3 regions of the Paenibacillus sp. tmac-D7 genome follow, and region 1 is predicted to be linked to each of the others. Evidence: riboswitches for the same ligand, from Rfam matches in the RefSeq annotation. Region 1 holds a riboswitch; each other region holds the start of a gene.
The links. A riboswitch is a leader RNA that binds a small molecule or an ion and turns the genes downstream of it on or off. The one in region 1 is predicted to bind cyclic di-GMP.

Region 1 (4,213 bases):
TGATCCGTCGCTGCCGCCCGAAGGACTTCCCTTCCACGACGCGATGGGCAAAAAGATGGGCGGTCCCGCCGGGGTAGCGCAGGTGACGGAGCGCGTCACGCAAGCGGGCGCGGCGGTGGGCGTCACCTTCCGCTTCGATCGGGTGACCCGGATGCCCAGCACGCTGCTGGCGCATCGGCTCGTCGCGCTGCTGCCGGAGGATCGGCAAGCTGCGCTCGTAGACGGGATCATGAAGGCCTACTTCGAGGATGGCCAGGATATCGCGCAGCTGGAGGTGCTGCTGGCTATCGCCGCAGCCCAGGGACATGCCGCCGAAACGCTGCGCAGCCGCCTGGAGCAAGGCGAAGGCGCCGAGCGGGTGAACGCCGATCAGGAAGAAGCGGCTCGCATCGGCGTTACCGGCGTTCCCTTCTTCGTGTTCGATAACAAGTACGCGCTCTCCGGCGCTTATCCCGCTGAGCAAATGATCAAGGTGATGGAGCAAATCGTCTCCGAAGCACAAGGCTAAGCCGTTAGCCAGGCGCAGCCGTAAAACAAAAAAGCAGCCGTCGTTCCCGAAGGGAGGCTGCTTTTTTCCGTTATGAAAATCAAATCCCTTGTTCTGGCCGGCGATGCGCTAGCCCAAAATTTTGGAGATCGCTTCGCCTACCCGATCTTTCTGAAACGGCTTCACGATAAAATCCCTCGCCCCTGCTTGAATGGCCTGCAGAACCATCCCTTGCTGCCCCATTGCCGAGCACATGATGATTTTGGCGCCAGCGTCTATGCTCTTAATGTTCTTAACGGCTTCGATCCCGTCCATATCGGGCATTGTAATATCCATCGTCACCAGATCCGGGCGAAACTTCTCATAAGCCGCAATGGCTTCTATGCCGTTCTGCGCTTCGGCCACCACCTGGTGCCCGAACTCGGTTATCATCTGCTTCAGCATCATGCGCATGAAAGCTGCGTCATCCACGATCATAATGTTAGCCATCCGTTGTCTGCTCCTTCGAAATTAAAATGAACTGCCGATCAACAGCAGCCGGCAATCATGAGCGTAGGGTTGTCGGCTAATGAAACTTCTTGTCCCGTCGTCAGGTAGCGAACGACCGGCCGCTGCATATGATCGGTGATTTTCGTCACGATCGCGTTATCGCCGGTTTGCATCCGAATTTTCGTTCCTGGCGGGTACGAGGGAACGGCTCTTACGAAAGCCTTGACCACATCCGCGTTATAGTTGATGCTGCTCGTAGCCATGATGCGTTCCATCGCATCGTGAGGAGCCGCATCCTGCACCGAGATCAGGTTCTCGTACAGATTGCACACGCCGCAAATTTGCGCATACTCGTGAAAGGTTGCCCCGGAGATGCCGCGCGGGTATCCATGGCCGTCGAGGGTTTCATGATGTTGATACGCAATATGCGCCGACAGCAGACTGAATTCGCGAATGCCGCGGATCAGGTTGAAGCCGGCCTCGGGATGCCCCGTCTCTTGTTGCGCCGTCACTTTGCCGATATCGTGAAGCAAACAGCCTACCGCCAAATCGCGAAGCATCAGGTCGTTGTAACCGAGCGCCTTGCCGACCTGGAGCGCCAGCAAAGCCACGTTGACGGCATGAGCGTAAGGCTTCAGCTCTTCCGCAAGCGTTCTCGAAGGCACCGGGATGACGACCGGCCGGCTTTGAACTTCTCTGATCAGACGGCTGACGCCTGTCAGCACATTTCGGATGGGAAAAGCTTTTTTCGCCTTGACGGCGGCATAAGCCTCCTGCACGTTGTCGATGACATCCATCCAGGTGGGCATGTCCATCATTTCTTCCAAGGTGATCCCCTTGGACTCGGCGTCCTCAATGATCAATTGCTTGATGCCGACCTGGATCAGCTTCTCCAGATACCTCGGATGAATGGTGTTGTTGGCCGCAAGCAGCATGCGCCGCTTGTTGTCGTATACGGGCTGAGCCAGCATCATGGCTTGTTCGTTGTATTCGGTAATCGGGATAAATCTCATCAAGCTCACTTCCCTTTTCATCAAAGTCGATTGGTTTGTCCGATGCGCCGCCGTTGAAGTTCCTTACCGCTGCTCCTCGTTACTCGACCTTCAAAAAAGAAACTACCTCAGCCAAATATCAGGTAGTTTGTCGCGATCTAGCCTCGATGGCAGCCCAGCCGTCATAGCTTCCGCATTAGACCTGTGGCTTTGCGTCCTTATCTTTCAATAAGTTTGCCTTTACATAGGTTGTTAGAACTAATTTCCATATAAACTCTTAGCTCAGCATAGCACATACGAACTAATATTGTAAATAATGATCACTTTTTGTCGAACAAAAAAACCGCCCGAAGCGTCGGACGGTCCTGCCGTATAAAACTTATGCGTTCGCACTTTTGGTTTTTCTGCCTGGAGCCACGAATTATGTTGCGTTTCTGGCAATCGCCGGGTCAGGTATACTGCACCAAGTGGCTTACCATTTGGTCGACGAGGCTCTCGTGCACAGCGGCGTTGTTCATCAGCGGTTGGCGGGTGCGGATGAAGAAGCAGTTTTTCTTCGGGCGGTCCCGGTTCAGGCTCCGCCAGTGATGCTCCAGCTCCGCGCAGCGATCCTCCGAATCGGCAATATCGACCAGGAACACCACATGGTCGCTGTCAAGCTCGGACAGCTCCTGCACCGAAGCGACATCGAGAAAGCTCATGTTCCGGACAAGTGCCGGTGGCGTCACCTGCAGATCGTCGTAGAACAAATCTTTCATCTTCCGCATCTGCATGCCGAATACGCGAAACCCCAGACCCGAAGCGTTGACAAGCAGCACCGACTCGTCCCCGAGCCGTTTGCGCACCAGATAACGCGCATTCTCCGTCTTCACTTCGAAATAGGACAGCCAACGCTCGGCTACCGTCGATATGTCGAGCGCCCGGCTAATATCGAGCAGGCGTTCTTTCCAGGAATAACGCTTCCAGTCGAGCATGACGACCGGAGCGATGCGGGACAAGGCGCGATACACATCATCCGTTACCGGCGGGATGAAGATGAGCTCCGGTGCCTCCACCGCTACCTTGCGCAGTCCCTCCTCCGGAGCTTCCCACCACCCGCGTTCCAGAACGAGATGGGGAGTAATGCCGAGCACGGATAGATCTCCGAGGAAGATCGGCGCCAGACAGGCGATCTTCCTTCTCGCCGACAACGCATATTCGGTCGGAGACATCCCCATATGCTTCTTGAACAACCGGCTGAAATAGTACTCGTCCGGATACCCGACCGAATGCGCCACATCAAGGATCGGCAGCGAGGAATCCGCGAGCAGCGACAAGGACATGTCGAGCCTGATTTTCGTCATGTATTTGTGCGGACTCAGCCCTGTATGGCGGCGGAACGCCTGATAAAACCGGCTCGATCCGACCCCCGACAAACGCGCGATCTCCTCCATATCGAAAGGATTGTTATACCGCTCCACCATATACTGACGTGTCTGCTCGACGTAATCCAGCAGCTCCGCCTCCGGCTGTTTCGGCTTTTGAATTGTCGTCATGTAGGCCGCGGCTAATCCGTACAGATGCGATTGCAGCTGATAATAATGAGCCGCGTCGTCGCCGGAGTCTCCGATGAAATCTTGAATCCAGCTCCGAACTTGAGGAATGCGGAGGCGGATCAGCTCCAGACGTTCCGTGAATATCGGCAGCGGTGAAGCCGGTAAGACGTGGAGCTTCTTCGGCACGCATTGGAAGCGGATGACGACCAGAGCGGCCGTATGATTGGCCGACAAGTTATCGAACGTGCATGCGCTGCCCGGAGGAATGAGGAACAAATCGCCGCCGAGCACGTTGCCCGAAAGCCGCTGACCGCGAGCGCGCAGCGTGACGCGAATCTTATCCTGCTGTACGAAGCCGAAGGCGTATTCGTCCCCTGTCGAGACATCCGCTTGCGAACGGCATGGGATTTTCAACTCTTCCGTGCTCATATATTCGAACAAAAGCTGGTGCAGTTGGGTGCTGTCGTACAACATTCTGCATTCACATCCTTCCGCGTACATAGAAAATAGTAGTGATAATAAAAATCATTGTCAACAAGCTGCTAAATGTTACCTGGAGGGGCAGAAGACATGGATCACGATCGGCACGACAGTTCGGAGCGATCCCTGGCCCCTCGGCCTCGGGCAGGCAAGGAACGCTTCTGCCCCGCTTACGGCTCCCTATGTGTTATGATTGATCATACCTACGCTCGAACAAGGAGACGATGCCG
Region 2 (4,213 bases), on a different contig from region 1:
GCATACACCTTTCACGAATGTTATATAATAATGAATAAAAGTCTTGAACTGTTTCGAATACTGTTATATAATAAAACACATCAGATCAAAATATTATATGATAGTGGAGGGTTTTATGATGATGAAATCAACCCGGTTTCTAGAGACGCTCGAGCCCAAATGCTGTGAGAAGTGCGGACAATCGGTGGAGCAGCTTGCAGATTGTCACACGAACGTTTGCTTTCAATGCAATGAGTCGAACTTTTATCCGTTATCCCCGGTCAATACAAACAAACCGTTTCACACCGTTGTTTACGAATGAGGGAGGGTGCAGCCATCGCAGCCGTCCAAACAACAGAAGATCGCAACCCATGAAGCCAATACGGTTCGTGCGGGTGCGATCTTCTTTGTTGTTTTTGGGATCCCCCAAACGCAAACGAAATCGACAGCTTGGGTCATGCGGTATAGAAAAAGCCGGACTTTCCAAGAGATCGACTCTTGAAAAAGCCCGGCTAAAGCCATGATGGCGGTTTATACGACCGTATACCTTCGAATTACCTGCTGAAGCTCCTGCGCCGAAGCATGCAGCGCCTCGGCGGATGCATGAATTTCCTGCATGGTCGCAAGCTGCTCCTGCGACGATGAGGACACCTGCAGCGCATTGTCGGCGGATACGCGGGAAATGCTGACGATTTCGCCCATGGAGGCGGTCACCTGCTGCGTACCGGCCGACATTTGCTCCGCGGCCGCCGATACTTCTTGAATTTGATGGGCCACATGCTCGACCGCGCTCATGATCTGTTCGAACGCGTCACCGGTTTGCTTGATGACCTCTTGACCTCGTTTCGTTTCAAGTACGCCTTCGTTCATATGTACGGACGCATCCTTCGTTTGCCCTTGAATGTGTTGAATCAGCTCGCTAATTTGAGCGGCGGCCGTCTTCGTTTGTTCTGCCAGCTTCTTCACCTCGGAAGCGACCACCATAAACCCGGCCCCGTGTTCGCCGGCTCTAGCGGCTTCAATAGAGGCGTTAAGCGCCAGCAAATTCGTTTGGATGGCGACGTCCGTAATCAAGCTGCTGATGCTGCCGATTTCTTGCGATCGTGCGCCCAGCTCCTCAATGACCTTGGCGGAAGTGTCGACGTGCTTGTAAATATTTTCCATCTGCTTGACAGCCTTGCGGACAGCGTCGTTCCCTTTCTGCGCAAGCTGGGACGTTTGCGTTGCGGCTTCGGAGACACTGGAGGACGTCTCGGCGATCCGCTGTACGCCCTGAGCCATTTCTTCCATGGCTGTGGACGTTTCTTCCGCGCCCTTCAGCTGTGTATTCGCACCCTGGGCAACTTCCTGAATGGCATCCGTGATCCGATTGCTGGTCTCGGTCGACTGGGAAGCGCTTTGCGTCAGCGACTGGGCGGAGACCGCCACCCGTTCCGATACGGTAATGCTCGTCTGAATGGCGTTGCGGAACGCCTCGGTCATCTGATTGAACGAGTTGCCCACAATGGCAAGCTCGTCCCGGGTTTGAAGCTGTACCCGCGAGGTGAGATTACCGTTTGTCACTTCCGTGGCCGTTTGCTCCAACGCGGAGACGGCTCGTTTGACTGACAAATAAAAGCTGATAAAAATGTAGAGCAAAGCGAGCGGGATGAGCAGACCCAACAAGACGAACAGCGTGTTCTTCTGATGCAAGCCAGTCAGCCTCGTCTGCAGCAGATGCTCGTAAGCCTTCAGCTCGGTGTCGTAATGAGTTTGAGTTTGCTTGATGAGATTGGACAGGTCATCGAATACCGCTTTGGGAGTCTGATCTACTTGTTTAGGTATGATGATCTGATTGTTTATCCAGCGATTCAGTTGGAGTACGAGCTGGTTATGCTCCTGCCAAGCATCGAGAAGTTCGAAGCTCAGCATCTCGTTCTCCGTTCGGAGCGATTCAAGGTTGCCTTTAACGGTATCCATCGACGTGCGGATTTGGTCCAGCAGCGATGTCAGGGTTCGTTCTTCCGTGGTGAAAATCGGCGTCTTTGACCCCGCGTAATGAACGGCCAGAGCACGTGCTCGTCCGACGCGATCCATCAGAGTGGGAAATTGGCGGACTGTCGAGTCCATTAAATAATAGCTGTCCAGCTGGGAATCGAGCACGAGATGCGACGCATTGCCGATTTTCGTGATGATCGCCCGGGTATCCGTCAAGATGGCACCGTATTGGTCCAATGCATCTTGACCCGTGAGGCTGACGCCCCTTCCTTTCAGTTCCGACCATTTCGATTGAAGAGCTTTCCATTGTTCCGTCGAATTCAAGCTCTCGCCTAACCGGCCATCCAATTCGTTCAGCCCGGCCACGATTTGATTCAGGGCTTCCTCATTGGCGGCTAATTGGGACTTCAAATCTTTATCGCCGTGAATGGAACCGACAATCAATGCGCGGTGAACATCGACCGCGATCAGAAAGTCGTTTAACCGGCTCACGTACTCCAGACCGACCTGCTTTTGCTCGGTGAGAGCGATTTCTTTGGCGGACGCGGACAATTGCAAATACAAGAAGATGCTGAGCGGTACGAGCACAAGCAGTCCGATTAATAAAAACTTACTGGCATATTTGAAGCGGTTCATAAGCCCGATGCCGGGGGTGAAAATAATGAGGAACTTCTGACTGCGCTGAGTTCGATTGCCCTTTACCATGCTAATGCCCTCCTGATTGTTGATTGAATACATAAAAAAGAGACCAGCCATCACCGGTCTCCGCGCCAGGTACCAGAGCCGAGCGTTCGGAAGCTGGCTGGCATACGAAACTCCCGTTTCGTGAAGCCCCTGTAGCTTTGCGGCCTGCACTTTCGTACAGTGTGCCTTTTCGTGTCTTATTTCCTAGATCCAGTCGTTTATATGAGCTTATCATACTATTATGTAATAGAATTGTAAAGATTTGTAGAAAGTTGTTCCATAATGTAGAATGGAAGGGTTTTTCGTCTTAATGCTATCGCACTAGAGTCGGAGAGCGGCGGCCGGCTTTCGCCTCCGGTGCAGGTCCGGATTTGCGCAGCCTGGCCGCTTGGGACGCATCCTGCCGCTTTACTTCGCCTTAAAATGAACGACGGCGCTGTACGACAACTTGCCCGCATTGGGATCAAATACGGTGTGGTGCTGAACGGCAAATACGTCCAACATGAGCGCTTTGTTGTTTTCGATTTGCTGGTCGATTTGACGCTCCAGCGATTTCAAGTCGTACGCTTGAAAAAACTCCACCTTGTTTTCGATTCTTTCCAAACGGAACTCCACGGTAAATCCTCCTCGATCTCGGGTAGTATGCTGCTCTTATGATCACATCTTAACAGTATGCCGGGACGGATGCACGTACTTTCCGTTATCGGCTCCTCCCTCCGCGAACGCCTATCCCATCGCCTGCATAGGATGTAGGGCTTCACGAGTCAAGGCGGGAGGGTGGTTTCGAGTGGATATTCAACTGGTTCCTCTGCATGGCGTGTACCTCGCGTTTATCGTTTTCAGCATGGCGCTTCTTAATTATGAGACGCGACACGGCCATGATTTGCGTGGTCGGGATTTTGACGCTCGGCCTGCTGGCTACGGAAACCTTAAGCGTCTCCGTAGCCGGTATTTTTAACAGCTTTATTTATGCCACGAAGGAATTGATCGGCACCATTTTCATTATTTCCATCATCGTGGCGATGAGCAGGGTGTTGATCCAAACCGGCGTGAACGAGATGATGGTCGCGCCGCTGACCCGATTTTTGCGTACGCCGGCCTTAGCGTTCTGGGGGATCGGTCTGATTATGATGGTTCACCGAACTGTTCGGCAAACCGCCTTCCCCAAGGCTCGTACGGCATCGTCAACGACCTTGGCGTTGCGCTCGCTCACAATGTTCCGTTAAACGATGCGGTTGGTGCCCTCACGTTGGCCGTTACGGGTGCGATTACGGGTCTGGACGGCTCCGGGTTCTCCGGCATCTCGCTCGTTGGCTCGGTCGCGCAGCTGTTTGCAGGCGCAAGCGCCGCAGCTGCGGCCACCTTGACCGCGCTCGGGCAAGTGGCGGCCGTCTGGGTGGGCGGCGGAACCCTTATTCCGTGGGCGCTCATTCCGGCGGCGGCGATTTGCGGCGTGAGCCCCTTCGAGCTGGCGCGGCGCAATCTGAAGCCGGTGCTGATCGGCTTGGCGGTCACGACGATCGTGGCGATGTATCTGATGTGAGCAGGGAAACCGCGTTCCGGCAGCGAATAG
Region 3 (4,213 bases), on a different contig from region 1:
CAGGACGGCCGCGAATCGGGCAAGAAAAACAAAACGATTGCGATGCTGCTGTCCATGTTTCCGGGAGCGGGACATATGTACCTTGGCCTGCAAAAACGGGGATTGCAGCTGATGGCGGCTTTTCTGTTCAGCGTTTATTTTATGGATGCGCTCCGGTTGTCGTTATTTTTGTTCTTGATTCCGATTCTATGGTTTTACAGCTTCTTCGACGCGCTGCAGCAGATCTCGAAATCCGGCAGGGAGCCGTTGACGGATGCACCCATCGTGGATTGGCTCGTCCACCGGCAGCGTTGGATCGGAATCGGATTGCTTGGTCTGGGTTTGTATTATTTGCTGGATCAGGTGCTGTTGAATATGCTTGATCTTTGGCTGCCGAGAGAAGTACGGTCGCGGGTGTTGAACTGGTACCATACCTATTTTCAAACCTTTATCGTTTCGGTACTGCTGATTGGCGGGGGGATACGCCTATTATGGGGCGGCAAGAAAGGGAAGCGGGGGGAGTAGATTGAGAAAATGGCGCGTAGGCACGTTGTCGATGGGGCTCACGCTGATCGGCTTCGGAGTCCTCCTGTTCTTATCGCAATGGCAGGGACTTGGCGCATTCACCAGCTTCATCCGCTGGTGGCCGATTGTCCTTGTGCTGCTTGGCCTGGAGATCCTCGCGTATGTGTTCATCGCCAAGAAAGAGAGCGAGGTCATCCGGTATGATTGGATGAGCGTCCTGTTCGTCGGGGTGTTGTTCGCCGGCTGTTTCATGTTTACGATGCTGACCGGTCTCGGGGTGACGGATGAAGTACGCAAACTCGTAGGCGAAGTCGAGGTCACGGCGGATTTGCCCGAACTGCAGGAACCGGTAAATCCGGCCATCCAAAAGCTGGTCGTGCAAACATCCGGCGAACCGGTTCGCATCGACAAAACGGCGGAGCGTTCCATGCACCTGTTCGGCACTTACCGAACCCGCGTACAGGAAGGAGACCGTCCGACGGTCGACAAGGAGCAATTCTACACGGTGCGAACGGTTGGCGACACGATGTATGTGCAGGTGAAGCGTCCTCCGGTCTACCGCGGCCTGAATTCGGTCTACCCGGAGATGTCTGTTACGTTAGTGCTACCGCAGGACGTGCAGGTTGAAGTGCAGGGCCCGCATAACGAATCGAACCCTGGCTAAGAGTCGAAAATATCGAATAATCCCCTTCGGGCCGCTATGTATGAAATAGAGCGGCACGAAGGGGATATTGTTTAGGACCCTGGCCTTAAGGAACCAGAACGGGAGGCTTCCGGTGATGGGTGCCCTGTTCATAAGCGTAGGCCAGTTTAATCAAGGTTGCTTCATCGAAGGCACGGCCCAAAAATTCGATGCCGACCCCCAAGCCATCCGTCGTATAACCGGCCGGTACAGTGATAGCCGGGAAGCCGGAGAACGGGCTAACAAAATAGACTGAAGGGGAGAGAGAGGGAAAACAACGGGAGAAGAGAGGGATATCGGAATTTGGGCATAAAAAAATTGCGGTTTACGCCGCAATTCGTAGTTCATATAGGATGGTCGAGACGACAGGATTTGAACCTGCGACCTCTTGGTCCCGAACCAAGCGCTCTACCAAGCTGAGCCACGTCTCGAACTTCTGAAACGATTATATTTTAGCATGGGTAAATAGGCGTTGTAAAGGGAATTAGGTTACGTCTTCCCCCTTAATCTGCGGAAAAATTGGGTGAGCATGGAACTGCATTCTTCCTGCAGAACGCCTTGAATCACGTCGACGCGATGGTTAAATCTATCTTCCTGCAGCAGGTTCATCAGCGTCCCCGCGCAGCCGGCCTTCGGGTCCGGGGATGCGTAAATCACTTGCGGAATTCGCGCCTGGACGATCGCTCCGGCGCACATCGGACACGGCTCAAGGGTCACATAAAGCCGGCATTCCAGCAACCGCCAGGCGTCCAGCTGTTCGCTCGCTTGTTTAATCGCGATCAGTTCGGCGTGGGCAAGCGGATCTTTGGCCGTTTCCCGGACGTTATGACCGCGGCCGATAATGTCGCTGCCGCGAACAATGACCGCTCCGATCGGCACTTCGCGGCTCGCTTCGGCTTTCCGCGCTTCTTCGATTGCCGCCCGCATAAAATACTCGTGTTCTTCTATGGCTATCAATCGTTACACCTCATTCATCATTAGTCATTCGTCGATTGCGGGTAAGAAAAACGAACAAGCATTCTTACTCACATACTGTGGATAAGTATGTGGATAAATAGGATTAATTTCTTATCCCCATTGTAGGTAAATCGCGCTTGTAGGGCAAGTCCGGGTGTGGATATATAAGTTATCCACAGAACGGTTAACATGTGAATAATTTTTTTACGGAAAAGCGCTGTTAATTTTTTGTGAAAAGTGTGAATTTTCTTGAAGGGAATTTAGGAAACACCTATAATGAGATCAAGATGTGGGCATATGTACCCAAGTTCGGTGATGTGAAGTTTAGTTAAATAGTCGTTATCATTCGTTTTTTTGACAAACTTGTCGAAAGGCAAGGACGCAAAGCTTAGGGTCTAAGGTCTTCTTTATTGTGGATGACGACAGCCTGGCCGCCGATTGGGCGCACCGGTGAACAGACTGTAGTCTCGCATGTTGAGATGCAGCTTATTTTTTACCGAAGACATGAGAGCGAAAGGTGGTAACGAAGGTGATGAAGTCCGTTACGAGTGAAAAAATATCCTACGAGTTTACCCACGAAACGTATAGAAGCCCAAGCGGAATTCTGCTGAACAGCCGGGTGGCGGTGGAGAAGCGGGATTTCGTTTCGACCGGCATTTTGACTTATGCCGAGGGAGATATTCTTGAAGTTGAGATTTCGGAATACAAGGCGTTCGAGCTTGGGGATACGGTTAAATTAACGGTCTATTCACCCGGCGGAATCTATACGTTTCAATCGACGGTCGTGGCTAAAGATCAAGGAGCGCTGATGGTTATCAACCCCCCTCAGAATCGGAACCGGTTCGCCGAGAAGCGGGAGAACCCGCGGGTCGACGTCAAACATGACGGACACCTGCTCTCGATCCGCGAACCGAATGCGGAGATCCAATTGTTGAAGGAGCATGTCGCGCTGGAGGTTCGAAATATTAGCATCAGCGGGCTCGGGTTTATTTTGCCGAGCGATATTGAGTTAAGCAAGCATGCTATGGCCGACGTTCGGCTGGACCTGGGCTTCGAGATGCCGTGCCAAGTCGAGATCATACGGTTGGATCCGGGAGAAACCGTAATCTATTACGGAGCGCGTTACATCGACATGCCAACGGACAAAGCCAATGCGCTGCGGGCGTTTGTGTTGAAAAAGCAAGTGGAAAACCATTTCAGTTCGAAACGGGACGATTTTAACAAACGTATATTCAAATAGAGGCCGGCAATGCCACGGACTTCTTGCAGGGCGCTCGCATATGCTGATCGTAAGGCAAGGATTCTCGTCGGATCGGCTGGGGCCCCCAGCGCCCGAGACCTTCCGAAATGTCCGCAGGGTGGTGAGCACGGTGGCTTTTGTTATGAAATATGAGATCATTCCACGCTATTTGACGGGGCCGAGCCAGCGGCGTCCGAAGACGGCGTTAGCCCGCTGCCGGTTTATGGTGGCCCACGATACGGGAAATCCGGGGTCAACGGCCGCAGCGAATGTGTCTTATTTTGAAAATACCCGCAATGAAATGTCATCTTCCGCGCATCTGTTTGTGGACGATAAACAGATCATCGAGTGCATACCGTTCCTGACCGGACCGGCTGAGATTGCCTATCACGTCGTGTACAACGTAACGACCGATAACGCGCGTTACGGCGACGACGCCAACGACGCGGCGGGCGCGGTGGAGCTTTGTTACGGAGGCAGGATCAGCTTGACGGAATCTTACAAGCGGTACGTATGGGTGCTTGCGTATGCTTGTTACCGGTACGGACTAAACCCGGCTACCGATATCGTCGGGCACTATATGCTGGATCCGGCAAGGAGAAGCGATCCGCAGGAGCCGCTGCGGCTGCTCGGCAAGACGTTCCAGAGCTTCGTTCAGGACGTTGTGAACGAGTACCGGGCCAGCCTTGTGACGGAACCCGCGCCGGAACCGCAGACACGAATTAGCGCGGAGGATGCGAACAAGATCATCGGCTTTCTATCAGCCTCCTATTTCACAGCGGAAGATCAGGCGGCCAAGGCGGAGTTCCACAGGCTGGCCAATGAGCTTC

Region 2: another riboswitch for cyclic di-GMP. It lies ahead of FKP33_RS04935 (methyl-accepting chemotaxis protein); the one in region 1 lies ahead of FKP33_RS10050 (HD-GYP domain-containing protein).
Region 3: another riboswitch for cyclic di-GMP. It lies ahead of FKP33_RS25030 (PilZ domain-containing protein); the one in region 1 lies ahead of FKP33_RS10050 (HD-GYP domain-containing protein).

The regions. Positions count from the first base shown of each region.
Region 1 is NZ_VIDW01000011.1:20,346-24,558, forward strand. It holds gene FKP33_RS10040 (DsbA family oxidoreductase) at 1-508, shown strand, start outside; gene FKP33_RS10045 (response regulator) at 617-976, opposite strand; gene FKP33_RS10050 (HD-GYP domain-containing protein) at 1,015-1,989, opposite strand; cyclic di-GMP riboswitch class I at 2,135-2,217, opposite strand; gene FKP33_RS10055 (AraC family transcriptional regulator) at 2,418-3,977, opposite strand.
Region 2 is NZ_VIDW01000004.1:202,554-206,766, reverse strand. It holds gene yhfH (protein YhfH) at 119-301, shown strand; gene FKP33_RS04935 (methyl-accepting chemotaxis protein) at 511-2,661, opposite strand; cyclic di-GMP riboswitch class I at 2,747-2,837, opposite strand; gene FKP33_RS04930 (YrzA family protein) at 3,049-3,255, opposite strand; partial or broken gene FKP33_RS04925 (hypothetical protein) at 3,428-4,183, shown strand.
Region 3 is NZ_VIDW01000066.1:4,788-9,000, reverse strand. It holds gene FKP33_RS25055 (hypothetical protein) at 1-504, shown strand, start outside; gene FKP33_RS25050 (LiaI-LiaF-like domain-containing protein) at 506-1,168, shown strand; partial or broken gene FKP33_RS25045 (amidase family protein) at 1,254-1,427, opposite strand; tRNA gene FKP33_RS25040 (tRNA-Pro) at 1,541-1,617, opposite strand; gene tadA (tRNA adenosine(34) deaminase TadA) at 1,676-2,143, opposite strand; cyclic di-GMP riboswitch class I at 2,490-2,582, shown strand; gene FKP33_RS25030 (PilZ domain-containing protein) at 2,676-3,383, shown strand; gene FKP33_RS25025 (peptidoglycan recognition protein family protein) at 3,526-4,213, shown strand, end outside.